Regions from separate parts of the Brachybacterium tyrofermentans genome, predicted to be linked through region 2. Evidence: riboswitches for the same ligand, from Rfam matches in the RefSeq annotation. Region 2 holds a riboswitch; the other holds the start of a gene.
The links. Region 2 has a riboswitch for FMN ahead of pnuC (nicotinamide riboside transporter PnuC). Riboswitches for the same ligand answer to the same signal wherever they lie in the genome.

Region 1: another riboswitch for FMN. It lies ahead of ribD (bifunctional diaminohydroxyphosphoribosylaminopyrimidine deaminase/5-amino-6-(5-phosphoribosylamino)uracil reductase RibD); the one in region 2 lies ahead of pnuC (nicotinamide riboside transporter PnuC).

The regions. Positions count from the first base shown of each region.
Region 1 is NZ_BAAAIR010000016.1:73,571-89,271, forward strand. Features, by position in the region: gene rpmH (50S ribosomal protein L34) at 1-88, opposite strand, end outside; gene dnaA (chromosomal replication initiator protein DnaA) at 546-2,243, shown strand; gene dnaN (DNA polymerase III subunit beta) at 2,840-3,964, shown strand; gene recF (DNA replication/repair protein RecF) at 3,984-5,237, shown strand; gene ABD093_RS03390 (DciA family protein) at 5,477-6,082, shown strand; FMN riboswitch at 6,251-6,380, shown strand; gene ribD (bifunctional diaminohydroxyphosphoribosylaminopyrimidine deaminase/5-amino-6-(5-phosphoribosylamino)uracil reductase RibD) at 6,507-7,583, shown strand; gene ABD093_RS03400 (riboflavin synthase) at 7,599-8,291, shown strand; gene ribB (3,4-dihydroxy-2-butanone-4-phosphate synthase) at 8,327-9,691, shown strand; gene ribH (6,7-dimethyl-8-ribityllumazine synthase) at 9,688-10,176, shown strand; gene gyrB (DNA topoisomerase (ATP-hydrolyzing) subunit B) at 10,697-12,811, shown strand; gene gyrA (DNA gyrase subunit A) at 12,899-15,701, shown strand, end outside.
Region 2 is NZ_BAAAIR010000025.1:80,498-96,198, reverse strand. Features, by position in the region: gene ABD093_RS04750 (primosomal protein N' family DNA-binding protein) at 1-522, shown strand, start outside; gene ABD093_RS04745 (SLC13 family permease) at 650-2,272, shown strand; gene ABD093_RS04740 (MFS transporter) at 2,266-3,483, opposite strand; gene fmt (methionyl-tRNA formyltransferase) at 3,558-4,541, shown strand; gene ABD093_RS04730 (RsmB/NOP family class I SAM-dependent RNA methyltransferase) at 4,538-6,196, shown strand; gene rpe (ribulose-phosphate 3-epimerase) at 6,193-6,879, shown strand; FMN riboswitch at 6,926-7,043, shown strand; gene pnuC (nicotinamide riboside transporter PnuC) at 7,136-7,840, shown strand; gene ABD093_RS04715 (phosphoribosyl-ATP diphosphatase) at 7,918-8,181, shown strand; gene hisG (ATP phosphoribosyltransferase) at 8,293-9,150, shown strand; gene ABD093_RS04705 (PH domain-containing protein) at 9,158-9,619, shown strand; gene ABD093_RS04700 (DUF3866 family protein) at 9,639-10,781, opposite strand; gene ABD093_RS04695 (helix-turn-helix transcriptional regulator) at 10,830-12,839, shown strand; gene tatA (Sec-independent protein translocase subunit TatA) at 12,968-13,285, shown strand; gene tatC (twin-arginine translocase subunit TatC) at 13,364-14,236, shown strand; gene ABD093_RS04680 (diacylglycerol/lipid kinase family protein) at 14,233-15,174, shown strand; gene ABD093_RS04675 (DEAD/DEAH box helicase) at 15,171-15,701, shown strand, end outside.

The DNA.
Region 1 (15,701 bases), on a different contig from region 2:
CGCGGCCGGCGCGGGTGCGCATGCGGGCGCGGAAGCCGTGCTTCTTCGCGCGACGACGGTTGTTCGGCTGGAACGTGCGCTTGCTCATCGGTTCTCCTCGATCGTGGGCACGAACGTGCCCCTCGCGGTGGTCTGTGGTCTGCTGCACGAACGGGACCGTCCGGGCGCGCCCGCTCTCGACGGGGCGGCTGCCGTGACACCGATCCGACACCGGAGTGGGTCCACAGTGGACCCGGGAACCGTATCGGGACGTCGCGCAGCGCTGACTGGTCGATCTTAGGAGCGAGTCCGCGACGGGTCAACGGCAGGAGCCCGTAGAGGGCGCGTTGTGGCCGGATTCTCACTTATCCCCGGCGATTCGTGCCCGCGACGGCCTCCGAACGCCTCCGGCTGGCCGGAGCGGTGCGACGAGACGGTCGGACGACACAGGGGGGACGAGGGAGACGGAGGCCTCACCGGGAGTTGTCCACAGTGTTGATCCACAATACAGCCGCTACTGTGGAAAACTATCCGGACCGCCTCTCGTCCCCCTACGGAGAAACCTGATGTCTGACGCGAATGTCGCCGCGATCTGGGAGCGCACCCTGCAGACCCTGCGCCGTGACGACACCGTGTCCCAGCGCGTGATCGCCCTGCTGACACTGTCCCGCCTGATGGCCGTCGTCGCAGACACCGCCCTGGTCGCAGCCCCTTCCACCTCGGCGAAGGAGCTCTTCGAGCACCGCATCGCCGGCGCTCTGTCCGCTGCTCTGAGCGAGGCCACCGGCCGCGATATGCGCTTCGCCGTGACGGTCGACGAGGCACTGTTCGGCGAAGACGATGAGGAACCGACCCCCAGCACCGCCGTGACCTCGGCATCCGACGCTGGAAGTACACATCTTGTGGACAGAGATGTGGATACTCCCACCCAGGAGATCCACAACGCGCCCTTCCGCCGTGACGAAGGGTCGGTGCTGCCCTCGAGCGACCAGCCCGGACAGGCCGCGATGCCCTCCAGCAGCTCCTCTGCCAGCGCGGGACCCTTCGCGACCGAGGACCGCTTCTCCCTCGGCGGTGCGTACACCGGCACTGCGGCCGACGACCCCAGCGCCTACGCCGGGTTCTCCGCCCTGAGCGGGTCCTCCGCCCCCTCGCCGGCGCTCCCTCCGCGACGGCCCGCCCGTACCGGTCAGTCGACCCTCGGAGAGGACTCCCGGCTCAACGCCAAGTACACCTTCGACACCTTCGTGATCGGTTCCTCGAACCGGTTCGCACAGGCTGCCGCCTCGGCCGTGGCCGAGACCCCGGCCAAGGCATACAACCCGCTGTTCATCTACGGCGGCTCGGGCCTGGGCAAGACTCACCTCCTGCACGCGGTCGGCCACTACGCCCAGAGCCTTTACCCGGACGTCGTGGTGCGGTACGTGAACTCCGAGGAGTTCACCAACGACTTCATCAACTCCGTGCAGTCCGGTCAGTTCGGCAAGGCGCAGGAGTTCCAGCGCCGGTACCGCGACATCGACATCCTGCTCATCGACGACATCCAGTTCCTGCAGCGTGCACCGGAGACGATGGAGGCCTTCTTCCACACGTTCAACACGCTGTACAACACCGACAAGCAGATCGTCATCACGTCGGACCTGCCCCCGAAGGAGCTCGGCGGCTTCGAGAACCGCATGCGGTCCCGCTTCGAGATGGGCCTGATGACGGACGTGCAGCCGCCCGACCTCGAGACCCGGATCGCCATCCTGCGCAAGAAGGTCGCGCAGGAGGACACCGGCGAGGTGCCCCATGACGTGCTCGAGTACATCGCCTCGCACATCGCCACCAATATCCGTGAGCTCGAAGGCGCGCTGATCCGCGTGCAGGCGCTGCACTCGCTGTCGCGTCAGCCCATGGACGTCACGCTCGCCGAGAGCGTCCTGAAGGATCTGCTCTCCCACGACGACGGCACCCAGATCACCGCCTCGACGATCATCGTGCAGACCGCCACGTACTTCGGGCTCTCCGTCGAGGAGATCGTGGGCACCGGGCGCTCGCGTCGGCTGGTCTCGGCGAGGCAGATCGGCATGTACCTGTGCCGCGAGCTCACCGACATGCCCCTGATCCGCATCGGCGAGGAGTTCGGCGGCCGCGATCACACCACGGTGATGCACGCGAACAAGAAGATCAGCGAGCTCATGAAGGAGCGACGAGCGATCTTCAACCAGGTCACGGAGCTCACAGCCCGGATCAAGAGCAACAACTCCGCTCCGCGGAAGTGACCCGGCGCCGCAACCGCGGCGTCGTGACGGGCACCAGAAGGACCGACGCTGGGCCTTCCGTCATCATGAGAAGAACACGGCAGGTCAGAGCGCAGTTCTCCCCAAATGTGGATAACTCTGTGGACAATGTGGAATGACAAGCTCCCACGCACGAGCCGATGTGCACCGAGGAATGACATGAACTGCTCGGGACAGCGCGGACGTGCACAGCCCACCCACGAGGACCACAGATCGATCAACGATCCATCCACGTGAGCCTCATACGTGGTGACCTGCATCGATCGTAGTTATCCACTGTATTAACAGCCGTGAAGAAGAGGACTGTAGTTCTTTGCTCGACGGGGATGTGGAGGAGGCGGGGTGCCGAAGACGGCGACGAGATCGTGTGATTCCTGAGTGCTGGGGAGCGATGAGGAGCCGGGGACGAGGACGGTGACGACCCCGGATCGGCGTCGGATCCCCGCGCAGGGGCTGGTGCGCGAAGAACGGAAGTCAAGGATCAGCCCCGGTGTGTCGGCGAGAGGCCGCGAGAACCGATACGCTGTGCTCCGTCCGTGCCTGTTCTGGCTTTCGACCACTGCGAAGGAGTGGCAACGGTGAAGTTCCACCTCGATCGCGGCGTCCTCGGCGACGCCGTCTCCTGGGCCACCCGAACCCTCCCCGTGCGACCGGCGATGCCGATCCTGCAGGGCGTGCGAATCGTCGCTGAAGCCGGAGGTGAGCTGCAGCTGTCGACCTTCGACTACGAGGTCAGCGCGCAGATCCGGCTCGACGCGGAGATCGAGCAGCCCGGTGAGGTGCTCGTGCAGGGCCGCATGCTCTCCGACATCGTCCGGGCTCTGCCCAACAAGGACGTCTCCATCGCTCTCGAAGGCACGAAGCTGCAGGTCCGTTGCGGATCGGCCCGCTTCGCCCTGGCGACGCTCCCGGTCGAGGAGTACCCCCAGCTGCCGAGCATGCCTCCGGTCGCCGGCTCCGTCGCGGCCGATGTCTTCGCCGAGGCGATCAGCCAGGTCACCGTCGCCGCCTCCAAGGACGACACCCTCCCGCTGCTGACCGGCGTGAAGGTCGAGATCTCCGGCGAGACCATGACGCTCATGGCGACCGACCGCTACCGCCTCGCACTGCGCGAGCTCACGTGGAACCCGGCGTCGCCGGGCACCGAGCAGACCGCCCTGGTGCGCGGACGGACCCTCCATGAGGTCGCCCGCTCGCTGTCCACCGGCGGCAGCGTCGAGATCGCCCTGGCCGAGGACTCCTCCGCGAACCTCATCGGCTTCGAGGCCGGTGGTCGCCGCACCACGTCGACCCTGGTCGACGGCGAGTACCCGCCCGTGCGTCGACTGTTTCCCGAGACCACCGCGATCACCGCCGTGGTCTCCACCGGAGCTCTCATCGATGCCGTCAAGCGCGTCTCCCTCGTGGCCGAGCGCAACACCCCGGTGCGTCTGTCCTTCACCGAGGGTCAGGTCGCGCTCGAGGCCGGCGCCGGAGATGACGCCCAGGCCAGCGAAGTGCTCGAGGCCCATCTGGACGGCGAGGACCTCGTGGTCGGCTTCAACTCGGGCTTCCTGCTCGACGGTCTCGGCGCTCTGGGTGCCGAGTTCGTGCGGCTCACCTTCACCGACTCGATCAAGCCGTCCGTCATGAGCGGTCAGGATTCCCTCGAAGGAACCCCTGACACGTCGTACAAGTACCTGATCATGCCGATGCGGATCTGAGCGAGGGAGTGGTCCCTCCATGCAGCTGACCGCTCTCGACCTCACCGACTTCCGCTCGTACGAGCAGCTCAGCCTCTCCGTGCAACCGGGGATCACGGTGCTCGTGGGCCAGAACGGGCAGGGCAAGACCAACATCGTCGAGGCCGTCTGGTATCTCGCGACCCTGTCCAGCCATCGTGTCCCCCACGACGCCGCACTCGTGCGTCGCGGGGAAGCGACCGCGATCATCCGGGCGAGCTTCCTGCGGGCCGGCCGCCCTGTCCAGATCGACCTCGAGGTCACGCCGGGAAAGGCCAACCGGGCACGGCTGCAGGGTCAGAACGTGTCGAGGCTGCGGGATCTGCTCGGCGAGGTGCGGGCCGTGCTCTTCGCCCCTGAGGATCTGGGCCTGATCAAGGCCGACCCCGAAGGCCGCAGGCGCTTCCTCGATGAGCTCCTGTTCGAGATCGCCCCACGTTTCGCCTCGGTCAAGGCCGACTACGACCGCGTCCTCAAACAGCGCAGCAACCTGCTCAAGCAGATGCGGTCCATGCGCCGCGGCGGCAGCGGACGCAGCGTCGGCGGGCTGGATCCCGCGGATTCCGCGAGCTCGACCCTTGAGGTGTGGGATCAGCAGCTGGCCCGCTTCGGCGCCGAGCTGCTGCGTGCCCGCCTGCACCTGGTGAACCGTCTGCGGCCCCATCTGGGCTACTCCTATCTGCGGGTCTCCTCCGACGAAGGTGCCGAGCAGGCCCTGGACCTGCCTCCTGACCAGCGCGGCAATCTCTCCTCTCCGGCCGACGTCAGCTATCGCTCGAGTGTGCTCGATGAGCTCGGCACCGTCCCCGGGGATCTCCCGAGCACCCGCGAGATCCACGATGCGATGCTGGCCATGCTCTCGACCCGGCACGACGAGGAGATCGACCGCGGCGTCAGCCTCACCGGCCCCCACCGCGATGACCTCGAGATCCGGCTGCACGACTTCCCGGCGAAGGGCTACGCCAGCCATGGCGAATCCTGGTCCCTGGCCCTCGCCCTGCGCCTGGCCTCCTACGACCTGCTGCGCCTCGAGGAGGGGGACCTCGGTGACGGCGAACCGATCCTGATCCTCGACGACGTGTTCAGCGAGCTCGATGTGCATCGTCGCGAACGCCTCGGCCGGATTATCACCGATGCCTCTCAGGTGCTCGTGACCACGGCCAACGACACCGACATCCCCGACTCGCTCGACGGGGAGATGCATGTGGTCGACGTGAGCCTGGGATCCGCCGTGCCCCGCGAGGGCGGCCTGTGATGACGCCGCCCCGAGCAGGGAAGGGTTCCGGAGGATCAAGCGGCGGCATCCCCGCACGGCCGCAGCTGGCCAATCCCTACGATCTCTCGACCTGGCGGACCCCTCCGCAGGGGCCGAATCCTCAGGACGGGACCGGACCCGACGGCGAGGAGCTATCCCGGGACGCCGACGCCTCGCGTGAGCAGCCGGATGCTCACGCTGCGGGGAGCACCACCGGGCGCCGAACCCGACCTCCCACGATGGCAGCTCGACGAGCGCCGTCGGCCGAGATCCGCGGGGAGGGAGACGAGCCCGGCGAGGTCTATGACCCGCCCGAGCTGCCGACCCCTCCGGATCCCTTCGAGCTGGCGCGGCGCACCGTGAACCGGTCTCGAGCGGCCGCTCGGGATCGCGGCCTGTTCCCGATCTCGGCGAAGACCCAGGCCCGCGACGTGCGAGACCGTTCCGGCAGCTCTCCCGGCTATTCGGGGTCCCGGCCGGACCCTCGCGATCCGCAGGGCATCGAGACCGTGCTGCGGAAGGTGCTCGGCAACCTCGGGTGGAACGCGGGTATGAACGCCGGCCGGGTGCTGGAGGAATGGGACGACATCGTCGGGGAGAAGGTCAGCGCGCACTGCCGCCCGGTCTCCCTCGAGGACGGGGTGCTCGTGATCAGCGCCTCCTCCTCCGCCTGGGCCTCGCAGCTGCGGATGCTCACGCCCCGCCTGATCACCACCATCGAGGAGCACGTCGGCTCCCACGTCGTCGCCGAGCTGCGGGTGACCGGACCGGCCGCCGCCGAGCGGACCTGGAAGAAGGGACGGCGCACCGTGACCTGGCGCGGCCCCCGCGACACCTACGGCTGAGCGCTGCGAGTGGCTCGTCCCCGCGGTCGGATGAGCCCTGCGACCTGCTCAGCCCCCTGACCGGCTGAGCCCTGTGCCGTCGGATCGTGAGGTCGAGTTCATCTGCCGCCTCGACTCTCGGCGCGCGACCGGTCTCCTGCTACCGTGGAGAGCGACGAGCTGAAGAGCTCGCGTGCACTGGGGTCGGTGAAATTCCGAGCCGGCGGTGATAGTCCGCGACCCGATGGCCTCTGGCCCTCGGTTGACCAGGTGGAACTCCTGGGCCGACGGTTAGAGTCCGGATGGGAAGCGCACGCGAACGACGTCCTCGAGCGGTCTCTCGCCGCGCACCCCTGGTGCGCCGCGACCGAGCACCCCGGGGGACGGCGTTCCCGTACCCCTTCCCCTCCACCGGGACCGCGAGCAGCGGACCGGAGGAGAGACCATGCTGAACCCTGCCGAGCGCAGCGCGCTGCAGCGCGCCCTGGAGATCGCCGCGCAGCCCGGCCTTCCCTACGGCCCGAACCCGCGGGTGGGCTGCGTGCTCCTGGACCGCGAGGGCACGATCCTCGCCGAGGGACATCACCGGGGCGCCGGCACGCCCCACGCCGAGGCCGACGCCCTGAATCACGCCCGGAATCATGCGCTGAACAGCACCGACGCCAGCACTGCTCCCACGCTCCACGGCGCGACCGCCGTCGTCACCCTCGAACCCTGCACGCACACCGGCCGCACCGGACCCTGCGCCCAGGCACTCCTCGCCGCCGGCGTCGGCCGCGTGGTGGTCGCTCATCGCGATCCCAACCCGGTGGCCGCCGGCGGGGTCGAGCTGCTGCGCGATGCCGGCATCGACGTCGAGCTCGACATCCCCGCCGACCTCGCCGCAGCGGCCGATGCGCTGAACCGCGGCTGGGGGCACGGACTGCGGCACGCACGGCCCCTGGTCACCATGAAGCTCGCCCTCACCCTCGACGGCCGGGCGGCGGCGGCCGACGGAAGCAGCCGCTGGATCACCGGCGAGGCCGCCCGCGAGGAGGTCCACGGCCTGCGCACCACCTGCGACACGATCCTGGTCGGCACCGGTACTGCCCGAGCTGACTCACCGAGCCTCACCGCGCGCCGGCCCGATGGTTCCCTGCATCCCCGTCAGCCCGTCCGGGCGGTCATGGGCACCGGCGCCTTCCCGCCGCTGCCCACCCCGGACGGCGCCGGCGAGGCGATCCTCCTGCCCACCCGGGACCCGTCGGCCGCCCTGGAGGACCTCTTCGCCCGCGGCCTGCGCCACGTGCTCCTCGAAGGCGGACCCACGCTGGCCGCGGCCTTCCTGCGCGCCGGGCTGGTGGATGAGCTCATCGTCCATCTCGCCCCCACCCTGCTCGGTGCCGGCCGGTCCGCGACCGGCGACCTCGGCATCTCCACGCTGATCGAGCGCCTCGATCTCGAGCTGCTCGACTCCACCCCCCTGACCTCACCGGATGGCCGCACCGACCTCCGCCTCACCCTGCGGCCCCGCGCCGCCTGACCCGGAAGGACCACCATGTTCACCGGCATCATCGAAGAGCTCGGCACCGTCGAGAGCATCGAACGGACCGACTCCTCGGCCCGTCTGCGCCTTCGCTCACCCCACGTCCTGGTCGGCACCTCCCTCGGCGACTCGATCGCCGTCAACGGCTGCTGCCTCACCGTCACCGACGTCGAGGGCGAGCTGTGGAGCGCCGACGTCATCTCCACCACCCTCGCCGCCACCAGCCTCGGCGGCCTGCAGGTCGGGGACCGCCTCAACCTCGAACGCTGCGTGCGGGCCGACGGCCGCCTGGACGGACACATCGTCCAGGGCCACGTCGACGGCGTCGGCGAGATCGTGGGCCGCGACCAGGACGGCGGCACGACCCTGCTGCGCATCGCTCTGCCGGGTCCCGGTGCCGACGAGCCGCGGGGCCTGGCCCGCTACGTCGTCGCGAAGGGCTCCCTGGCCGTGGACGGGATCAGCCTCACCGTGGCCGCGATCGACGGCGACGAGGTGACCATCGGGCTGATCCCCGAGACGCTCGAGCGCACGACGCTGGGCACGAAGGGGGTCGGCGACCGGGTGAACCTCGAGGTCGACGTCCTGGCCAAGTACGTCGAGAAGCTCCTCGGCGCGCAGGCCGTCCCGGCGCAGGCAGATCCCCTGCAGGCAGACCCGCAGCAGCCCGCACCCACCAAGACCCCTGCGACGGAGGCCCACTGATGACCAACTCGAACCCCACGCAGGGGGCCGCCCCGATGACCGCGCCCGCGGTCGACCCGGAGACCGCCCCGCCCGCTGCGCTGCGACTGGACCCCATCGAGGCGGCGGTCGCCGCGATCGCCGCCGGTCGGTCGGTGGTGGTCGTCGACGATGAGGACCGCGAGAACGAGGGCGACCTGATACTCGCCGCGTCCGCCGCGACCCCGGAGCTGCTCGCCTTCGCGGTGCGCCACTCCAGCGGGCTGCTCTGCGCCCCGATGACCGCCGCCCGCGCCGACGCTCTCGAGCTGCCGCTCATGGTGGAGCACAGCACCGACCCCCTGCGCACCGCGTACACGATCAGCGTCGACGCGAGCCAGGGCGTGACCACCGGCATCAGCGCCGCCGACCGCGCCCGCACCCTGCAGGTGCTCGGCACGGAGGGCGCCGCTCCTGGCGACCTCATCCGCCCCGGTCACGTGCTGCCGCTGCGTGCCCGGGACGGCGGCGTGCTCGAACGGCGCGGCCACACCGAGGCCGCCGTGGACCTCACCCGGCTCGCCGGCCGCACCGAGGTGGGCATGATCGTCGAGCTCATCCACGACGACGGCACCATGATGCGCGGCCCCGCCCTGCGGGCCTTCGCCGACGAGCACGACCTGGTGATGGTCTCCATCGAGGCTCTGGTCGAGCACCGCCGCGCCGCCGAGGCGTCGCTCCGGAGCGACGGCTCGGCACCCGGTGCTGTCGGTGCTGCTGACACTGCGGACCTCGAGGTCACCGACGAGGTCTCGCTGCCAACCCCGCACGGCACCTTCCGGGCCCTCGCCGTGCGCGAGGGTGCCGCCGAACATCTGGTCCTCGCCCGCGGCGACCTCACCACAGCGGCTCCCGTGCTCACCCGGATCCACTCGGAGTGCGTGACCGGGGACGTCTTCGGCTCCCTGCGCTGCGACTGCGGCCCCCAGCTCGAGGAGTCCCTGGCGCGGATCGACGCCGCCGGGCGGGGCCTGCTGATCCTGCTGCGCGGCCACGAGGGGCGCGGCATCGGCCTGATGGCGAAGCTGCGTGCCTACGCCCTCCAGGAGCAGGGCCGGGACACCGTCGACGCCAACCTCGACCTGGGCCTCCCCGTCGACGACCGCTCCTTCGCGATCGTGCCGGCGATACTGGGCCGTCTCGGCGTCGGCACGATCTCCCTGCTCACCCACAACCCCACCAAGGCCGACGCTCTGCGTGCCGGAGGGATCGAGGTCACCGGGATCGTGCCGCTGAGCACGCACGTCACCCCCGAGAACCTCGCCTATCTCACCACCAAGCGGGACCGGCTGGGCCATGCCCTCGTCGGCCTCCCCGCGACCTCATCGAGCACCGCACCGACCCCCTCCCCGAACACCTCACCGAACGGAGACCCCGCATGAGCGGACACGGAAGCCCCACGATCGACCTCGCCTCCCACGCCGACGGACCCGCGCTGCGGATCGCCATCGTGGCCTCCTCCTGGCACGAGCAGGTCATGGACGGCCTCATCGCCGGCGCCCTGCGGGCCTGCGCCGACGCCGGGATCGCCGAGCCCGTGCTGGTGCGCGCCCCCGGATCCTTCGAGCTCCCCGTGATCGCGGACCGGCTCGCCCGCACCCACGACGCCGTGGTGGCGCTCGGCGTGGTGATCCGCGGAGGCACCCCGCACTTCGAGTACGTGTGCGCGGCGGCGACGGACGGCCTCTCCCGGGTGGCCCTCGACCACGGCGTGCCCGTCGGCTTCGGTCTTCTGACCTGCGATGACGACAAGCAGGCCCTCGATCGCGCGGGGCTCGAGGGGTCCCGTGAGGACAAGGGCCACGAAGCGGCCTCCGCGGCGATCGCGACCTCGCGGGTGCTCGCAGGCCTCCCCGCCGGGGACTGATCCACAGAGCGTGGGCTCCTCCCGTCGGGCCGCGGCTCGGTCTGACGGGAGGGCCCACGGCGTGACTCGGCGTGCGGGTCGGCGAGTGATCCTCGAGCGGGAACCGGAGCCGCGCAGGGGCCGCTTTGCCGCGATATCACCCGGGGAGGCGTATGGGACCCCGTCCCGAGGCCCGCGAGAGGCTTCCAGAGGCCGTCCCGGCCCGTCTGATGGCGGACCTGGGTCGTGTTCTCCACAGAAATGGCGAGGTTAATAGGTTCAGCACGCGATCTCCGCTAGAATATGAGCAGTTCGGCCGACGTCCTCCGACGTCCTCGTGGACTTCGATCCCGTCGGCCCGATCGCTGTGGCCTACAGAGGTGCTCCCCGCGCGTGCGCGCGCGAGCGCCTCCGTGGGCCGCCTGCGTGCCGGGCCGGGGACTCGTCCTCGGGATCGGCTGCACACCCTCGGCGCTCTTCCCGGACCGAGGGTTCCCAGGACTGCGAGGAGCCACATCAGGTGAGCGACAGCGACCGCCCCATGCCCGACCAGGATGCACCCCAGGGTGCCCCGGACCCGTCGCCCGATGCGGCCGCAGCGGCACCGGACCCCGCCCCCGTCGTGGGATCCGCCGGTGAGCGCGCAGCCCACGCCCCGGAGCACTACGACGCCTCGGACATCACGGTCCTCGAAGGCCTCGAAGCGGTCCGCAAGCGCCCCGGCATGTACATCGGCTCCACCGGTGAGCGCGGCCTGCACCACATGGTCCAGGAGATCGTCGACAACTGCGTGGACGAGGCGATGGCCGGTCACGGCGACACCATCGAGGTGACGCTGCTGGCCGACGGCGGGGTGAAGGTCGTCGACCACGCCCGTGGCATCCCGGTCGCGATGCACCCCACCGAGGGCAAGCCCGCCGTCGAGCTCGTGCTGACCGTGCTCCATGCCGGCGGCAAGTTCGGCGGCGGCGGCTACGCCGTCTCCGGCGGTCTGCACGGCGTGGGCTCCTCCGTGGTCAATGCCCTGTCCATCCGGATGGAGGTCGAGATCCGCCGCGACGGCCACGTGTGGCGGCAGTGGTACAGCCGGGGCGTGCCGCAGGTCGAGCTCGAGAAGGGCGAGGAGACCGACGAGACCGGCACGACCATCACGTTCTGGGCCGACGACGAGATCTTCGACGAGACCGAGTACGACTTCGAGACGCTGCGCAAGCGGTTCCAGCAGATGGCCTTCCTCAACAAGGGCCTGCGCATCACGCTGACCGACGAGCGGGCCACGGAGGCGTCCGAGGACGACGACGACCTGATCGACGTCGAGCTCGAGGCCGAGAACGCGGAGAAGGACAAGGGTCCCCGCACGATCTCGTACCTGTACAAGCGCGGCCTGCAGGACTTCGTGGAGTTCATCAACACCTCCAAGCGGGCCGAGGTGATCCACCCCGACATCATCTCCTTCGAGTCCGAGGACACCGAGGCGCACATCAGCGTCGAGGTCGCGATGCAGTGGACCGGCGCCTACTCGGAGTCCGTGCACACCTACGCGAACACGATCAACACCCACGAGGGCGGCACCCACGAGGAGGGCTTCCGCTCCTCGCTGACCTCGATCGTCAACCGCTACGGGCGCGCCCAGGGCCTGCTCAAGGAGAAGGACGCCAACCTCACCGGCGAGGACATCCGCGAGGGCCTCACCGCGGTCATCTCCGTGAAGCTCGGCGAGCCGCAGTTCGAGGGCCAGACCAAGACCAAGCTGGGCAACACCATCGCCCGCACCTTCATGGTCAAGGTGATGACCGATCAGCTGCAGGACTGGTTCGTCTCCCATCCCCAGGAGGCCAAGTCCATCGTCCTGAAGGGACAGGCCGCGGCGGCCGCCCGCGAGGCGGCCCGCAAGGCCCGTGACGCGACCCGTCGCAAGTCCCCGCTGGAGACCGGCGGCATGCCCGGCAAGCTGCGCGACTGCTCCTCGCGCAACCCGGCCGAGTCCGAGATCTTCATCGTCGAGGGCGACTCCGCCGGCGGCTCCGCCGTGCAGGGCCGCGACCCGCGCACCCAGGCCATCCTGCCCATCCGCGGCAAGATCCTGAATGTGGAGAAGGCGCGACTGGACCGGGCCCTGGACAACCAGGAGGTCCGCTCGCTGATCACCGCCTTCGGCACCGGCATCGGCGACGACTTCGACGCGACCAAGCTGCGCTATCACAAGATCGTGCTGATGGCCGATGCGGATGTCGACGGCCAGCACATCTGCACCCTGCTGCTGACGCTGCTGTTCCGCTACATGCGCCCGCTCATCGAGCTCGGCCACGTGTTCATCGCGATGCCGCCGCTGTTCCGCCTGAAGTGGACCAACGCCCCGCACGAGTACGTGTTCAGCGATGTGGAGCGCGACGAGCGCCTCGAGGCCGGCCGCGCCGCCGGTCGCCGGATCCCGCGCGACAACGGGATCCAGCGCTACAAGGGTCTGGGCGAGATGGACTGGAAGGAGCTCCAGGCCACCACGATGGACACCAACACGCGCACGCTGAAGCAGGTCACGGTCGATGAGGCCGCCGACGCCGACACCATCTTCTCCGTCCTGATGGGTGATGACGTCGAGTCCCGGCGCCGGTTCATCCAGGAGAACGCCAAGGACGTCCGCTTCCTCGACATCTGATCTCGGCACCCGGAGCGGCGCAGGGCGAGAGCCCGCGCCCCTGGGAGCGCCACGACCATCGGCCCCACCTGAAAGGCCTCCCGCCTCATGAGCGACACCCCGCAGGACCCCACGAACCCCGACGAGAACCCCGAGCTGCCTGCGGGGATGGCCGGACAGGCCACCCCCGAGGGTGCCCACGAGGTCTCGACCTCCGAGGCGACGGACCGCACCGTCACCCTCGTCGACCCGCTCGATGAGCACGAGATCGACCGCATCACCCAGGTCGACCTCAACCAGGAGATGCAGCGCTCCTACCTCGACTACGCGATGAGTGTGATCGTCTCGCGCGCGCTGCCCGACGTGCGCGACGGCCTCAAGCCCGTGCACCGTCGGATCGTCTACGCGATGTACGACGGCGGCTACCGCCCCGACCGCTCCTTCTCGAAGTGCGCGAAGGTCGTCGGCGAGGTCATGGGCAACTACCATCCCCACGGCGACAGCGCGATCTACGACGCCATGGTGCGCCTCGTGCAGCCCTGGGCGATGCGCTACCCGCTGATCCTGGGCCAGGGGAACTTCGGCTCCCCGGGCGACGACGGCGCGGCCGCCCCGCGATACACCGAGTGCAAGATGGCCCCGCTGGCCCTCGAGCTCGTGCGCGACATCGACCAGGAGACGGTCGATATGCAGGGCAACTACGACAACACCGTCGACGAGCCCGTCGTGCTGCCCGCCCGTTTCCCGAACCTGCTGGTCAACGGCTCCTCCGGCATCGCCGTGGGCATGGCCACGAACATCCCGCCGCACAACCTGCGCGAGGTCGCCGATGCCGTGCAGTGGCTGCTGAAGAACCACGAGGCCACGAAGCCCGAGCTGCTGGACGCGTGCCTGCGCTTCATCAAGGGCCCCGATTTCCCCAGCGGCGCCACCATCGCCGGCACCAAGGGCATCGAGGAGGCGTACCGCACCGGTCGCGGCTCCATCTCCCAGCGCGCCGTGGTCTCCACCGAGGAGATCAACGGACGCATGTCCCTCGTGGTCACCGAGCTGCCGTACCAGGTCAACCCGGACAACCTCGCGCGCAAGATCGCGGAGATGGTCAAGCTCGGGAAGATCCAGGGCATCGCCGACATCACCGACGAGACCTCCGGCCGCACCGGTCAGCGCCTGGTCATCACGCTCAAGCGCGACGCCGTCGCGAAGGTCGTGCTGAACAACCTCTTCAAGCACACCCAGCTCCAGGAGAACTTCTCCGCGAACATGCTGGCGCTCGCGAACGGGGTGCCCCGCACCCTGTCGATCGACTCCTTCGTGCGCGAGTGGACCAAGCACCAGATCGACGTCATCGTGCGTCGTACCCGGTACCGCCTGCGCAAGGCCGAGGAGCAGATCCACATCTACCGCGGCTACCTCAAGGCGCTCGACGCGCTCGACGAGGTCATCGCCCTGATCCGTCGCTCCCCGGACGCCGACGAGGCGCGCGTGGGGCTGATGAACATGCTCGAGATCGACGAGATCCAGGCCAATGCGATCCTCGCGATGCAGCTGCGCCGCCTGGCCGCCCTGGAGCGTCAGAAGATCACCGATGAGCACAACCGCCTGCAGGCCCTCATCGAGGAGTACACCGCGATCCTGGAGTCGCCGGTGCGCCAGCGCGAGATCGTCTCCGAGGAGCTGCAGGAGATCGTCGACAAGTACGGCGACGACCGCCGCACCGAGATCCTGCCCTTCGACGGCGACATGTCCATGGAGGACCTGATCCCCGAGGAGGACGTGGTCGTCACGATCACCCGCGGCGGGTACGTCAAGCGCACCCGGGAGGACCAGTACCGCGCCCAGAAGCGCGGCGGCAAGGGAGTGCGCGGTGCCTCGCTGCGGGCGGACGACGTCGTCGAGCACTTCTTCACCACCACGACGCACCGCTGGCTGTTGTTCTTCACCAACCAGGGTCGGGTCTATCGCGCCAAGGGCTACGAGCTGCCGGAGGCGGCGCGTGACGCCAAGGGCCAGCACGTCGCCAACCTGATGGCGTTCCAGCCGGACGAGAGCATCGCCTCCGTGCTCGCGATCGACACCTATGAGGACACCCAGTACCTGGTGCTCGCGACGGCCTCCGGCCTGGTGAAGAAGACGGCCCTGACGGCCTTCGACTCGAACCGCAGCGGCGGCATCATCGCGATCAACCTGCGCGACATCGACGGGATCGACGGCGCCCAGCCGGACCGCGTGATCGCGGCCCGTGCGGTCAACGCCGACGACCACCTGATCCTGGTCTCCCGCAACGGCCAGTCCGTGCGGTTCCCGGCGGCGGACGACGTGCTGCGGCCGACCGGCCGTGCCACCAGCGGTGTGACGGGCATGAAGTTCCGCCACGACGACGAGCTGCTGGCGATGGACGTGCTGCGCCCCGACCAGTTCGTGATCACCGTGACCGACGGAGGCTATGCCAAGCGCACCAGCCTCGACGAGTACCGCGTGCAGGGCCGTGGCGGCCTGGGCATCCGGGTCGCGAAGCTCCCCGACGACCGCGGCCATCTGGTGGGTGCGGCCGCCGTGGACGAGTCCGACGAGCTGCTCGTGGTGATGGAGAAGGGCCGTGTGGTCCGCTCCCGCGTCGCCGAGGTGCCGTCGAAGGGCCGTACGACGATGGGCGTGGTCTTCGCCAAGCCCGACAAGGGCGATCGGATCCTGCTGGTCACCACCAGCCCCGAGTCCGAGATCGACGAGGAGATCGAGGGCGCCGAGGCACCCGTGCTCGCGGATGTCGAGGGGGAGAGCGCGGACGTCGCAGATGGGGATGCTGTGGAGATCGCGTCCGACGGGGAGTCGGAGCAGGACCAGGCACCGTCCGATGATCTAGGCTCAGACCCGTCCGAGAAATCGCCGGCCGGCGACGACGACCAGATCG
Region 2 (15,701 bases):
CCGCCGGAGCGCTTCGCCGCGGCGCTGCTGCTGGACGCGGACGCCATGCTGGGCCGGGCGGCCTTCGATGCAGATGTCGAGGCGATCCGGCGCTGGCGCAATGCGATCGCCCTGGTCCGCACCGCCGAGGACGGAGGAGAGGTGCTGATCGTCGGCACCGCGACCCTGCCCGCGATCCGGGACCTCGTCGCCCACCGCTCGGGCGCCTTCTTCGACCGGGTCCTCGCGGACCGTCAGGATCTCGATCTGCCGCCCTTCAGCCGGGTCGCGGAGATCGTGGGCGACAAGGACGCCTGCCGCCTCTTCCTGGAGAGCACCGAGCTGCCCGACGGGACCGACGTCTTCGGCCCCGTCGACCTCGAGGGGCCCGACGCCGCGGGCCGGGCCCGCGCCGTGGTGCGCCTGGACCCCCGACGCTCCCGCGAGCTCGCCGACGCCCTCCGCGGCGGAGTCTCCGCGCGGTCCGCGCGCAAGGCCCGAGGATCGCTGCGCGTGCGTCTCGATCCGCCCGACGTCTTCTGACCCGAGAGGCCGTCCGGGAATCCGAGAGGCCGTCGGGGAAGAAGTCCACGGATCGTGCCAGGTCCTCCCGTAGTGTGATCGTCCGCACCTGCACTCCACCGCGATGACGCGATGAAGGGACCACGCGATGCCTACCGACTCCTCGACCCCACAGAATCCTTCGGGCACCACGATCGATGACCGCGCTGCGCTCTCCGAGGGGGAGCGCGCTCCCGCCGAGGGGGGCCGCACGATCCTCATCCGCCGGCTCGGCCTGGGCTGCGGACTGGCCCTGGCGCTGATCGTCTACGCGATCATGCCGGCCGACGTCCCGCAGGGGGCGAAGCTCACCGCGGCGACAGCGGTGCTGATGGCCGTGTGGTGGATGACCGAGGCGCTGCCGATCCCGGCGACCGCTCTGGTCCCGCTGGTGGTGTTCCCGGTGCTGAACGGGGACGTGGGCTTCGACGACGTCGGCGCCTCCTACGGCAACAACATCATCTTCCTGTTCATGGGCGGCTTCATCCTGGCCCTCGCGATGCAGCGCTGGAACCTCCACAAGCGCATCGCCCTGGCGATCGTCGGCATGATCGGCACCAGCCCGTCCCTGCTGGTCCTCGGCTTCATGGTCGCCACCGGCTTCGTCTCCATGTGGGTCTCGAACACGGCGACCGCCGTGATGATGCTGCCGATCGGGGTGTCGGTGCTGCTGCTCGTGAACAAGCTGCGGCTCGAGGACGCCGCGGCGAAGGGCGAGGAGCCGGGGGAGGGCGTCGACCCGGATCCGACCTCGGACGGGCCCTCGAAGGCGGTGCGCTCGAACTTCGGGGTCTCGCTCATGCTCGGCATCGCCTATGCGGCCTCGATCGGTTCGCTGGCCACCATCATCGGCACCCCGCCCAATGCCCTGCTCGCTGCCCATATGAGCCAGGACTTCGGGATCACCCTCGGTTTCGGGCGCTGGATGATCGTCGGCGCACCGATCGCCATCGTGTTCATGATCATCGCCTGGCTCCTGCTGACCAAGGTGCTGTTCAAGCCCGAGATCACGGAGATCCCCGGCGGCAAGGAGCTCATCCGTTCCGAGCGTCGGAACCTGGGGAGGATCGGCTCCGGAGAGGTCCGTGTGCTCGCGATCTTCGTGCTCGCGGCGCTCAGCTGGGTGTTCGTCCCGCTGCTGTGGGATCTGGTGCTCGGCGCGGAGCCGCCGATCAGCGATGCCGGCATCGCCATGGTCGTCGCCCTGCTGCTGTTCGTGCTGCCGGCAGGCGCCGCCCGCGGGGTGCGCCTGCTGGACTGGGAGGCCGCGGTCAAGCTCCCCTGGGGCGTGCTGCTGCTCTTCGGTGGCGGTCTCGCGCTGAGCGCGCAGTTCAGCTCCTCGGGCCTGACGGAATGGATCGGCCAGGTGACCGAGCTGATCGGTGGCCTGCCGGTGGTGCTCGTGGTGATGGTCGCCGCGGCCGGGGTGCTGTTCCTCACCGAGCTGACCTCCAACACCGCCACGGCGGCGACCTTCCTCCCGGTGGCGACCGCCGTGGCCGTCGGGATCGGGATCGACCCGATGCTGCTGGCGATCCCGGTGGCGATCGCGGCGACGTGCGCGTTCATGCTCCCTGTGGCGACCCCGCCGAACGCGATCGCCTACGGCTCGGGGTATGTGCAGATCCCGCAGATGGCGAAGGCCGGCCTGTGGTTGAACCTGATCGGCATCGTGCTGATCACGGTGGCCACGATGACCCTCGCGGTGTGGGTGTTCGGCCTCGTCTACTGACGCTGCTGCGGAGAGGGGCGGAGCGTGGCGATCGCCGCCCCCGCCGCGAGCACCACGGCGATCGCGACCGCGGCCACCGTCCCCGGCCAGCCGGCGCCCTCGTAGACGTGCCCGATGGCCCAGCCCAGCACGCTGGAGCCTGCGTAGTAGGCGAGGTTGTACAGCCCGGTGGCCTGGGAGCGTGCCCCGTCGGAGCGGGCCCCTGCCCAGCCGCTGGCGATCGAATGCGCGGCGAAGAATCCCGCGGTCATCACCACCAGGCCGAGCAGCACCAGAGAAAGAGCACCGGCCAGCGTGATCCCCAGGCCCAGCAGCATCGTCGCCATCCCTCCGAGCAGCACCGGCAGCCGCCCCCGACGGGAGGCCAGCCGGCCGGCGAGCGGAGACGACACGGTCCCGCCGAGGTAGGCCAGGAACACCAGTCCGATCAGCCCGGCGGGAAGCAGGTAGGGCGGGGCGCTGAGGTGGAACGCGAGGTAGTTGTAGACCGCGACGAAGCCGCCCATCAGCAGGAAGGCGCACGCGAACAGCCCGAGCTGGCCGGGATCGCGGAGAGTCCTCAGCAGGCGCGAGGTGCGGGTCCCTCCGGCCCCCGGCCCGTCGAGCGAGCGCCCGACACGGCGCTCACGGGGCGCGATGAGCACGAACGCCGTGGCGGCGAGGGCGGCCAGCAGGGCGACGGCGGTCATCCCCGCCCGCCAGGAGAGCGCATCCGCGACCGGCGTGGCGACGAGCCGGCCCAGCAGACCGCCCACGGTGGTCCCGGCGACGAACCAGCCGGCGGCGATGGCGCGGGCGTGCTCCTGGACCTCCTCGGAGAGGTACGCCATCGCGAGGGCGGGCACCCCGCCCAGGGCGACGCCCTCGAGGACGCGCAACGCGAGCACGAGCTCGACGGTCGGCGCCCAGGCCGCGACGAGCGCGAGCACCGTCGCCGCGGACACCGCGATGACCATGGCTCGCAGCCTGCCGATCCGGTCGCCGACGAAGGACCAGGGGACCACCGAGAGCGCGAGGCCCCCGGTCGCGGCCGAGACCGTCAGCGCGGCCTGCTCCGCTCCGATCCCGAGGTCGGCGGAGATCAGCTGCAGGATGCCCTGGGGCGAGTACAGCTGGGCGAAGGTCGCCACGCCGGCGCACAGCAGGGCGACGAGCATGCGTCGGTAGCCGGAGGAGCCGAGGGCGTGGCCCGGTGTGACCTGTGCCCCCATCAGGTGGGGGTGGTGAGTCGGCAGGGCATGCCACCACTGTAGGCACCCAGGTCGCCCCGTAGACTCGGGCCATCATGCGTCTGCTCTTCGCCGGTACCCCTGAGGCCGCCCTTCCGTCCCTGCGCACCCTGCTCGACTCGCACCACGAGGTCGTCGGGGTGCTCACCCGCGCCGATGCCCCCTCGGGCCGCGGGCGAAAGCTCACCCCCAGCCCGGTGACGTCGCTCGCGCGAGAGGCCGGGATCCCGGTCCTGACCCCGCCGACCCTGCGGGTCGCGGCCGTCCAGCAGCAGATCCGGGAGCTGGCCCCCGATGCCGCTCCGGTGGTGGCCTACGGCAACCTGGTGCCGCAGGCCGCCCTGGACATCCCCGCCCACGGCTGGGTGAACCTCCACTTCTCGCTGCTCCCGCAGTGGCGCGGGGCGGCACCGGCCCAGCGGGCCGTGCTCGCCGGGCAGCGCGAGACAGGGATGAGCGTGTTCCGCCTCGAGAAGGGTCTGGACACCGGGGACCTGATCACGACGGCCCCGACCACGATCGGCGAGTTCGAGACGTCCGGCGAGCTGCTGGAGCGGATGGCCGAGGATGGTGCCGCGGTGCTGCTGCAGGCGCTGGATGCGCTCGAGGCCGGCACCGCGACCTTCTCCCCGCAGGATGACGCCCGGGCCACTCACGCCGCGAAGCTCTCCACCGCCGAGGCCCGCATCGACTGGACCCGCCCGGCCGAGGAGGTCAGCGCCCATATCCGAGGCATGAGCCCCCATCCCGGCGCCTGGACGACGCTGGCCGGCTCCCGCACCAAGATCCTCGGCGTCGAGGCGGCACCGGAGCACGAGGCGCTCGCCCCCGGGACGATCGCCACCACCAAGCGCCAGGTGCTCGTCGGCACCGGCACGCAGGCCATCGCCCTGTCCCGGCTCGCCCCCGCCGGCAAGAGACCGATGCGGGCCGCCGATTGGGCACGTGGCGCGGCGCTCCTCGCCGACGCCGCGTTCGCGCGAGGGGACCAGGACGAGGATCAGCAGCAGGGCCAGCAGCAGGATGGAGCACAGGCATGAGCGACGCACGACGGGGACCGGGACACGGGCAGGGTCGCGACGACCGCCGCGACGACCGCCGCGACGACCGGCGCGGGGGGCGACGTGATGACCGCCCGAGCGGGGGCCGCGACGACAAGGGCCGCGAGCGCTCCGGATCACGCGGGCAGGGCGGCCCGCGCCGCGGCTGGTCCGACTCCCGGCCCTCCGAGCGCGGTCGCCGGTCGACGCCCTCGCGGCAGGTGGCCTTCGAAGGGCTGCGCCTGGTGCGCGAGGACGACTCGTACGCGAACCTCGTGCTGCCGCGCCTGCTGCGCTCCGCCCGGGTCTCCGGCCGCGACGCCGCCTTCACCACAGAGCTCTTCTACGGCTCGCTGCGCGCCCAGGGCCGGCTCGATGCGATCCTCGCTGCCTGCGTGGACCGGCCCCTGGCCGACGTCGACCCGGCGCTCGTGGACGTGCTGCGACTGGGGGCCTACCAGCTCCTGGACATGACCGTCGCGCCCCATGCCGCGACCTCCGAGACCGTCGCGCTGGCCCGTTCGCAGGTGGGCGCCGGTGCCGCCAGCTTCGCCAATGCGGTGCTGCGCCGGGTCGGGGCGAAGACCCGTGAGGAGTGGATCGACGAGGTCGCCCCGGACCGGGAGAAGGATCCCACCGGGCATCTCGCCGTCGTCCATTCCCACCCTCGCTGGGTGGTGCGCGCTCTGACCGATGCCCTCGCCGGGCACGGACGCTCGCGGGACGAGATCGACGAGCTGCTGGCCGCGCAGAACGCCGCGCCCGCGGTCTCGCTCGTGATGCGGCCCGGCCTCACCGACCTCGACGAGCTCATCGACAACGGGGCGAGCGCCGGCCGGCTCAGCGTCTTCGCCGCCTCCTGGCCCGCGGGGGATCCCGGCGGCATGGACGTGGTCAAGGACGGACGGGTCGCCGTGCAGGACGAGGGCAGCCAGCTCGCCGCCCTCGCCCTCGCCCTCGGCGCCGACGACCTGGTCCGCGGCGACGACGCCCACTGGCTCGACCTGTGCGCCGGCCCCGGCGGCAAGGCGGCTCTGCTGGGCGGGCTCACCGTGGGGCACGACGCCGATCTGCTGGCCGTCGAGCTCCAGCCCCACCGCACCGAGCTCGTCGACCGGTCCGTGGCGACGCTGCGGGAGGCCGGCTGCGAGATCACGACCCTCACCGCGGACGGCACCACGATCGGCGCCGAGATGCCGGGCCGGTTCTCCCGGGTCCTCGCCGACGTCCCCTGCTCCGGGCTCGGCGCCCTGCGACGTCGCCCCGAGTCGCGCTGGCGCCGCACCCCCGCGGACATCGGCCAGCTCAGCACCCTGCAGCGGACGCTGCTGGGCTCCGCCCTGGACGCCGCGGCCGACGGGGGAGTGGTCGCCTATGTGACGTGCTCCCCGCACCTCGCCGAGACGCGCCTGGTGGTGGCCGACGTCCTCAAGGGCCGGGACGACGTCGAGAAGCTCGACGCCCGCGATGCCGTGCGCGCCGGGGTGCTCCCCGCCGCGCAGTCCACCCTCGACCTGGGTGACGGGCCCGCCGTGCAGCTGTGGCCGCATGTGCACGGCACCGACGCCATGTACATCTGCCTGCTGCGCAAGAACCCCGCCGACAGCTCCTCCGACAGCTCCGCCCCCGATGTGGAAGGGACCCCGTCCTCATGAATGCCGCGTACTCGACCGATGGCCAGTACATCCACCCCAGCATCCTCAACGCCGACTTCATGGACATCGGCACCGAGCTCGACAAGATCTCCACCGCCGACAGCGTCCACGTCGACATCATGGACAACCACTTCGTCCCGAACCTCACGTTCGGCACGAGCATGGTCGAGCAGATCGTGCGTCGCAGCGCGATCCCCGTGGACGCGCACCTGATGATCGAGGACGCGGACCGCGAGGCCCCCGCCTACGCGGAGGCCGGGGCCTCCTCGGTGACCTTCCACCTCGAGGCCGCGAGCGCCCCGATCAAGCTCGCCCGCGATCTGCGCCGCAAGAACGTCGAGGTCGGGGTCGCCCTGCGGCCGGCGACGCCGGTCGAGCCGCTGCTGGACGTCATCGGCGAGTTCGACATGCTGCTGCTCATGACGGTCGAGCCGGGTTTCGGGGGCCAGAGCTTCCTGGAGACCATGCTCCCCAAGATCCGTCGGGCGCGGCGTGCGATCAGCGAGGCCAACCTCGAGGTGTCGATCCAGGTCGACGGCGGAGTCAGCCGGGAGACCATCGAGCGCTGCGCGGACGCCGGCGCCAACGTGTTCGTGGCGGGCTCGGCGATCTACCGTGCCCAGGACGCGGCCGAGGAGATCTCCGCCCTGCGCGAACTCGCGCGAGCTCACACGGCGCACTGAGTCTCGACGCTCCGAGCGGGGCTATCCTTAACCCGTCACGACCAGTGACGTGCTCCGGGGTCGGTGAAATTCCGAGCCGGCGGTGACAGTCCGCGACCCGCTTCGGCGGTGGAGCCGGTGGAACTCCGGCACCGACAGTACAGCCTGGATGAGAGGCGCACGTCCTGCATGTCCCAGGGCGCTCTTCGCGCGCTCCGGATCCATGCCGGAACCCTTTTCCCCCGGAGCCACTGCATCCGACGGCGAAAGGACCGACATGGATCTTCTGCAGTGGCTCTTCGACGCGCGAATCGATTTCGCGGGCGGCCAGTTCATTCTTCTGCGCGAGGTGCTCGGCAACGTCTTCGGACTGCTCAGCGCTCTCGGCGGCATGCGACGCAAGGTGTGGGCCTGGCCCATCGGCATCGCCGGCAACCTCCTCCTGTTCACCGTGTTCATGGGCACGCTCTTCGGCAACCCCCAGGCGGTGGACCTGCTCGGCCAGGCCGGGCGCCAGATCATGTTCATCCTCACCAGCATCTACGGCTGGGTGCGCTGGCGGCAGGCGCAGCACGAGGGCGGCACCGCCGTCGAGCCCCAGTGGGCGTCGTGGCGCACCCGCATCCTTCTCGTGGTCGCCCTCGTCGGCGGCACGGCCGCGCTCACCCCCATCTTCCGGGCGCTGGGCTCCTACGAGCCCGTGTGGGCCGACGCCTGGATCTTCATGGGCAGCCTGCTCGCCACCTTCGGCATGGCCAAGGGCTGGGTCGAGTTCTGGCTGATCTGGGTGGCCGTCGACCTCGTGGGCGTCCCGCTGCTCCTGAGCGCGGGCTACTACGCGAGCGCCTTCATGTACGTCTTCTACGGGGCCTTCACCCTGATCGGCTTCTTCGTCTGGTGGCGCGTGCGCAACCGGCAGGACCATCGGAAGCGGGTGTCCGTGGAGACGGCGCACCTGGACCCGACGGTGCGCCGGGACTGACCGTGCACCCGCACCGACCGACGACCGGTGGGTGGTCGCCTTCGTCGATCACCCGCCGGGGCGAGTACCCTGGTGGTGTGAAGGATTTCGAAGCATTGTTCGCCGAGCTGACCGAGAAGGCACGCACCCGCCCCGGGGGCTCCGGCACCGTCCGCGAGCTCGATGCCGGTGTGCATCAGATCGGCAAGAAGATCGTGGAGGAAGCCGCCGAGGTGTGGATGGCCTGCGAGCACGAGACGCAGGAGGATGCCGCGATGGAGATCAGCCAGCTCCTCTACCATCTGCAGGTCATGATGGTCGCCAAGGGCATCAGCCTCGAGGACGTCTACCGGCAGCTCTGAGCCGCCGCACCCGCTTCCAGCTCCCCGACTCCCACCATCCCGTCCGCCCTGCGCGGCGTCCGACGACGCCCCACCATCATCACGGGCCGCTGTCGCGGCCGAGGAGGAACCGTGCTGCGCATCGCAGTCCCGAACAAGGGCGCCCTGTCCGAACCTGCCGCTGACCTCCTCGCGGAGGCCGGCTACCGCCGTCGCGGCACCGCCAAGGAGCTCGTGGTCGTCGACCAGGAGAACGACGTCGAGTTCTTCTACCTGCGTCCGCGCGACATCGCGGTCTACGTCGGCTCCGGCACCGTGGACGTCGGCATCACCGGCCAGGACATGCTGCTGGACTCGCGCACGCCCGCCCAGGAGATCCTGCCGCTGGGCTTCGCCCGCTCCACCTTCCGCTTCGCCGCGGCCGCCGGCCTCCATGAGGACGTCACCAGCCTCGCGGGCGCCCGGATCGCCACCAGCTACGAGAACCTCGTCGAGGACTACCTCGCCGAGCGCGGCCTCAGCGCCTCCGTGGTCCACCTCGACGGAGCGGTCGAGTCCTCGATCCGCCTCGGGGTGGCGGACGTGATCGCCGATGTGGTCGAGACCGGGACCACGCTGCGCCAGGCGGGCCTGGAGCCCTTCGGCGAGGCGATCATGACCAGCCAGGCAGTGCTGTTCTCCCGTCCCGGGATGGAGCTGGACGAGGCCGGCGCCCACTCCCTGGAGGTCCTCGAGCGCCGCGTGCGCGGCGTGCTCGTCGCCCGCGAGTACGTCATGCTCGACTACGACATCCCCAGCGCGCTCCTCGAGAAGGCCGTCGAGATCACCCCAGGCCTGCAGTCCCCGACGGTCTCCCCGCTGCACGGCGGGGAGTGGTCCGCCGTGCGCGCCATGGTGGATCGCCGCGCGGCCCACCGCATGATGGACGACCTCTATGACGCCGGCGCGCGCGCCATCCTGGTCACCGCCATCCAGGCCTGCCGCATCTGAGTCCGCGATGTCCACCACCGAGCCGGCGCCGAGCGCGGGGGAGGTGCGGCCCACCCTCGTGATGCGGCCGCGGATGGTGCGCGTCTTCGCGTACCTCACCGGTGTGATCGTGCTGGGCGGTCTGATCGTCGGGGCCGTGATCATGCCCGGCTTCCTGATCGGCGGCCGGCTCGGTCTGGTGGCCGTGGGGGTGATGATCTTCTTCTTCTGCCATCTCGAGGCGTCCGTGCGGCTGGTCGCGCGGCCCGACGTGCTCGTGGTGCGCAATGTGTTCCGGGCCCGCACGCTCGAGTGGGCGGAGATCGTGGACATCAGCTTCCCGATGGGCGACCCCTGGGCACATCTGGATCTGGCCGACGGCACGACCCTCGCGCTCAACGCCATCCAGCGCTACGACGGGAAGCGCGCCATCCGTACGGCGCACCGACTGCGTGGCCTCGTCCAGGAGCGCGGAGAGGCCCATCTCTAGATCGAGGCCCGTCCCTCGATCAGCGAGGGGGGATCAGGCCTGCCGCGCAGCGCCCGGCGAGGGCCGCGTAGCGGAAGGCCTCCGGGTCCTCCCCGAGACTGCGGCCCATGGTCGACAGCCGCACCGGCATCTCCTCGAGGGCATCGCGGAGCCCCTTCGCATCGATCTCGGCGAGCACGTGCTCGGTGCCGCGGGCCCGCGAAGGCTTGATGATCGAGGATTTCACCTGTTCACGTACTGACGCATGAAAAGCGTTGTACCGATGATCGCTGCGGGCGAGGATCGGAAGGTGCACCGGGGCGAGCGTCGCCCGGCCGTAGGTCGTCGCGGAATGATGGGACAGGCCCCGGTGGCGATCACGGGGATCGGCGTTGGAGACCCTCAGCGTCGCCACCGGCGCACCGCCGAGCGCGGCGGCGGCATGGAGATGCTCGGCGGCCTGCATGCCCGAGAAGCCCCAGCCGGTCCCTGTGCCCAGGTTCCCCGGTCCCTGGATCACGACGGCGATGTCGCCACCCACCACGTGCTTGGCCCCCAGCAGCGCCGAGTGCACGGTGACCGCCTCGAGGTCGCCGCCGAAGGACTGACCGGCGCTGATCACCGAGGCGAGCAGTCCGGCCTCCCGCAGGCGGGCGGTGCTGCGTGAGTACGCGGCCGGCAATGAGGCGCCGTCGGTGTGCACATAGACGATCTTCGCGCTGTGACGCTCGGCGCGGATGCCGGCGACGAGGGCCGGCAGGGACGAGTGGAGATCCGCGACGAGCACCGGCATGCCGCCGAGGTCCTCCGCGCCCTGCATCGTCGCGTAGTGCTCGCCCTCGGGGTCGTCGATCGCATCGACCATGGTCTGCATCGGCGTGTAGCGCGCCTTGACCATGTGGCCGGCGATCTCCTCCGGCGCGGGGAGCACATCCAGGCGTGCCACCACAAGGGCGTCCCCGCCGGTGCCGAGGCCGCGCCGCAGGGCGTTGGTGTTCAGCAGCACCGATTCGCCCAGGGCCGGGGTGCCGGTCAGCTCCGGATAGGCGATCGCCGACACGGTCTCCGCCTCCACAGAGGCATCCGCGCCGCGTCCGTCCCTCTCGATCTCGACCTGCAGGCGGTCCACCCCACGCCATGATGACCTCGAGCCGGTGACCGTTGCCCGTTCCCAGTGCAGCATGGGTCCAGCCTAGAGCCCTCGGAGCCCTTCGGCGGCTACGCTGGGCCGGTGGCCTCCAAGAGTGTGGAAAGACTTCTCAACGTCATCATGACGATCGGCTCGCGCCGCCGGATCGACCGCGCGAAGCTCTTCGCCGTGATCCCCGACTATGCGCGAGCGACCTCCGAGCAGGCCGCCGAGCGGATGTTCGAGCGCGACAAGGCGGCGATCCTCGAGCTCGGGCTCCCGCTGGTCACCGACCGCGACGTGCTCGACGAGAACACCGTCTACTACCGCATCGATGCCGCGGAGTCCGGCGCCGTCCTCGACCTCAGCACGCAGGAGTACACCGTGCTGCTGGCCGCGAGCCGCGCCTGGGACGATGCCGCCGCCGGGGGAGCGGCGCGCCGGGTGCGCTCGAAGCTGCTCAGCCTCGGTCACGACGCCGACCCGGATCTGCTGCGGCGCACCCCCCGAGGCGCGGTCGAGTCCCTGCCGGTGCTCTCGCCCCTGCTGGAGGCCGTCACCTCCGCCCGCTCCGTGAGATTCACCTATCGCGGCACCCAGGGTGCCCCGGCCGAGCGGTTCGTCGAGCCCTGGGTGGTCGGTGTCCACGACGGGCACTGGTACGTGCACGGCTGGGATCGCGACCGCTACGCGCCGCGCCTGTTCCGCGCCTCCCGCATCGAGTCGTTCCCGGTCGAGGGTCCTCCGGCCCTCGAGCCGCGTCCCGAGCGCACCGAGCTCGCGACCGTGCTGGACGCCCTGCAGGACAGCGACGACCGGGCCCGCGCCGTGCTCGAGGCGGCGCCGTTCAAGGCCCTCGCCCTGCGGGACCGGGCCGGAGCCCCGCTCGAGGCGACGCGCATCACGCTTCCCGACCTGCCTCGGCCCGCCGCCCGTCGGCTGCTGCTCGCGAACATCCGCTGGCTCGAGCTCGTGGAGCCCGCGGCCTGGCGCGCCGAGGTCGCCGAGGTGCTAGCGAACATCGCCGTGGCCCATGAGGGAGAGGGCGACACCTCCGGGATCGCGGCCGGCGCCGTGCGCACCGCGCCGCGGATCCGCACCACGCCCACCGGGAACGACACCCTCTCGAGGCTGATCTCCGAGGCGTCCTATGTGATGAGCCGCGGCGAGGTCGACCTCGACGAGCTGTCCTCCGCGCTCGGCATCTCCGAGAAGCAGCTGATCACCGACCTGCAGGTGCTCTTCGTCTGCGGGGACATGGGCACCGGCTGGGAGGACTTCATCGAGGCGGAGTGGGAGCACGGTGTGGTGCGCGTGCGCAACGCCGAGCCCCTGCGTCGCGCGCTGCGGCTGAGCGCCGTCGAGATCACCGCCCTGCTCGCGGGTCTGGCCGCCCTCGAGCCCTCGGCCGGGGACACCGAGGGGATCGTGGCCAGCGCTCGGGCGAAGCTGCTCGCCGGCGTGACCGAGCAGGCGAGATCCGTCGAGCCCGTCGAGCCGCCCACCCGCGCCGAGCTCGCCGAAGCCGCTTCTGTGGACGAGATGGCCTCCCGCACCGCAGATCGCGCCGAGTCGATCCTGGCCGCGGTCCAGCAGGCGATCCAGGCCGACGACAGCGCCGAGGAGGCTGTGGGCTCTCGGCTCACGATCCGCTACTCCTCGGTCGACCGCCCGGGCACCAGCGTGCGCCGGATCCGCCCGCTGCGGATCGAGACCGACGGGTCGCGCTCCTACCTGCTCGCCGATTGCGAGCTCGCCGGGGCGCAGCGCAGGTTCCGCCTGGACCGGATCGTCGAGATCCTGCCCGACGACACCCCGCAGGCCCGGCCGGATGCCGGGGAGGGACCGAGCCTCGGAGGCCGCCTGGACGGAGAGGTCTGGCTGCGCCTGGACCCGCCGGGGCAGTGGGTCGCCGAGTCCTTCGGCGCTGCCGAGATGCGCGACGGGGACGACGGCGTCCTCTATGCGCGGCTGGACCGTCCGGTCCGCGCAGCGCTCGTGGACGCGGTGCTGGAGTCCTCCGGAGCGGTCGAGGTGCTGTCCCCGGCCGATCTGAGAAACACGATCGTGACCGTGGCGCAGGTCGCGGGCGCACGTCACACCCAGCAATAGCCGTTACTCTGGAACGGCCCGCCGAGCGGCGGGCCGGCTCGCTCACCGAGCGGTCCGTCACGCGCCCCATCCACTGTGGGATGATGTGTGCGCCCGTGCAGATCGCGGCGCAGTTGAAAGGGAATTTCATGGGTATGTTCAAGAGCCCCTGGGCGATCGTCGTCGTCGTTCTGGTCGTCGTGCTGCTGTTCGGCGCCAACAAGCTTCCCGGTCTCGCACGCAACATGGGCAAGTCCATGCGCATCTTCAAGACCGAGGTCGAGGAGATGCGCGGGGACGACAAGAAGGACGAGGACGACGACATCGACGAGCCTCGTCGCTCCGCCCGCGACGACCGTCCCCGTGACGACCGTCCGCGTGATGACCGTCAGTACAATCCCCGCGACGAGGCCGAGCGCGAGCCCGTGCGCCCGCGCGAGGACGGCGACTCCTACCGTCGCGACTGAGCATCTCGTCGCACACTGACGTCATCGGGTCCGGGCGAGGAATCGCCCGGACCCTGAATGCTGGGAGGAAGCAGACCCGTGGCGAGTGATACGCAGGGACGTGAGCAGGACGCCAAGCGCCGCTCGCGCCGGGACCCCGAAGGCCGGATGGCTCTCGGGGAGCATCTCGTCGAACTCCGCAACCGCCTGGTGATCAGCGCGATCACCGTGCTGCTCCTCGCGATCGTCGGCTGGTTCGTCTTCCCCTGGGTGTTCGAGGCGTTGAAGCGACCCTTTGCTCTTGCCTCGGAACAGGGGCTCAAGGCCAACTTGAATTTCCAGAGCATCGGAAGCGGTCTCAGCGTCAAGCTCCAGATGTCGGCGTATGTCGGCTTGCTGCTCTCCTCGCCGATGATCATGCTGCAGATCTGGCTCTTCGTGATGCCGGGCCTGCATAAGAACGAGCGCAAGTACGCGGTCGGCTTCTTCGGCTCCGCGATCCCGCTGTTCTTCATCGGCTGCGCCGCCGGCTACTGGGCCGTCAACCAGCTCGTCCCCGTGCTCCTGAGCTTCACGCCGGATGCCGACCAGGTCGAGCAACTGATCACGTACGACGAGTACTTGAACATGCTCGTGAAGACGATGCTCGCGTTCGGCATCGCCTTCGTGATCCCGGTGGTCATGGTGCTGCTGAACTTCCTCGGCATCGTCCGCGGCAAGACGATGCTCAAGGCCTGGCGCTGGATCATCTTCCTCAGCGTCCTGTTCACCGCCATCATGGTTCCCACTCCCGAGCCGATCACCCTCCTGGCGATGTCCGCGGCCATGGCGAGCCTCTTCTTCGCCGCCATCGTCATCGCCCTCCTCCACGACCGCCGCAAGGGCGTGGATGAGGAGGACGAGCTCGACGACGACCAGGCGAGCAGCCTCGACGATGGCCCCTCCTCGCTCGATGAGGACGACGGCCGGTGAGCAGACTCCGGGTCGGGCTGCTCTCGAACCCGACAGCGGCCCTGGGCACAGCTCGACGGGTCGGCCGGCAGGTCGGCGACCTGCTGCGGCTCGCAGGGATCTCGGTCGTGGACCTCTCCGGTCCCTCCGCGCACGTGGCACGGGCCCGGGCGGAGGAGGTGCGCGATACTCTCACCGCCCTCGTGGTCGTCGGCGGCGACGGCACCGTCGCCCTCGGCGCCGAGATCGTCGCCGGCAGCCCCGTCCGCCTGGGGATCGTCCCGGCCGGCAGCGGCAATGATCTGGCTCGGGCCCTCGGCCTGCCCCTGAACGACCCGGAGGAATCCACCCGGATCCTCCTGCATGCCCTCTCGCGCCCCGTGGTCACGGTCGACGCCATCGAGGTGGTCTCCACCGGGGAGCACGCCCTGCCTCACCGCTCCATCGCGCTGGGCAATGTGAACCTCGGCTTCGACGCGCTGGTCAACGCCCGTGCCAACAGCTCCCAGCACTCCCACACCGTGCGCTACAAGACCGCCGTCCTGCGGGAGCTGCCCGCCTTCAAACCCTTCCCCTACTGGATCGAGGTCGACGGCGGCCCGCGCCAGGAACTCGACGCGTCGATCGTCACCATCAGCAACTCCGGGATCTTCGGCGGCGGGATGCGCATCGCCCCCCAGGCCCGCCTGGACGACAGCTCGCTCGAGCTGATCACGCTCGAGGGGATCGGCCGTGCCGAGCTGCTCAGATTCTTCCCGCGGGTCTTCCGCGGCACCCATACGTCCGTCCCCGGCTTCGCGATCCGACCAGTCCGCGAGGTCACGATCGGGCTGCGCCATGGACGAGCTCTGCGCGCCTACTCCGACGGGGAGGCCCGCACCCTGCTTCCCCTCACGGCCCGGATCCTGCCCGGGGCTGTGAGGCTCCTGGCCGATCTCACCCCGGAGGATGCCTCATGACCTCTCCCTCTGAGCAGTACGCCCGCTGGGCGGCGGAAAAGGAGCTCGCGGCTTCCGAGCTCGGCGCCTTCACCGACCGGTACGAGTTCGCGCTCGACGACTTCCAGCTCTCCGGATGCCGGGTCCTCGAGGGCGGCAGCTCCGTGCTCGTCGCCGCGCCGACGGGGGCCGGCAAGACGGTGGTCGGGGAGTTCGCCGTGCACCTGGCGATCGCGCACGGTCGCAAGGTCTTCTACACCGCTCCCATCAAGGCGCTGTCGAACCAGAAGTTCGGCGAGCTGGTCGACTGGCTCGGCCACGACCGGGTGGGCCTGCTGACCGGTGACACCTCGATCCGGCCCGATGCCGACGTCGTGGTCATGACCACCGAGGTGCTGCGCAACATGCTGTACGCCGGCTCGTCCCTGCTCGAGGGTCTCGGCTTCGTGGTGATGGACGAGGTGCACTACCTGGCCGATCGCCTGCGCGGACCGGTGTGGGAGGAGGTCATCATCCACCTCGACCGCTCGGTGCAGCTGGTGGCCCTC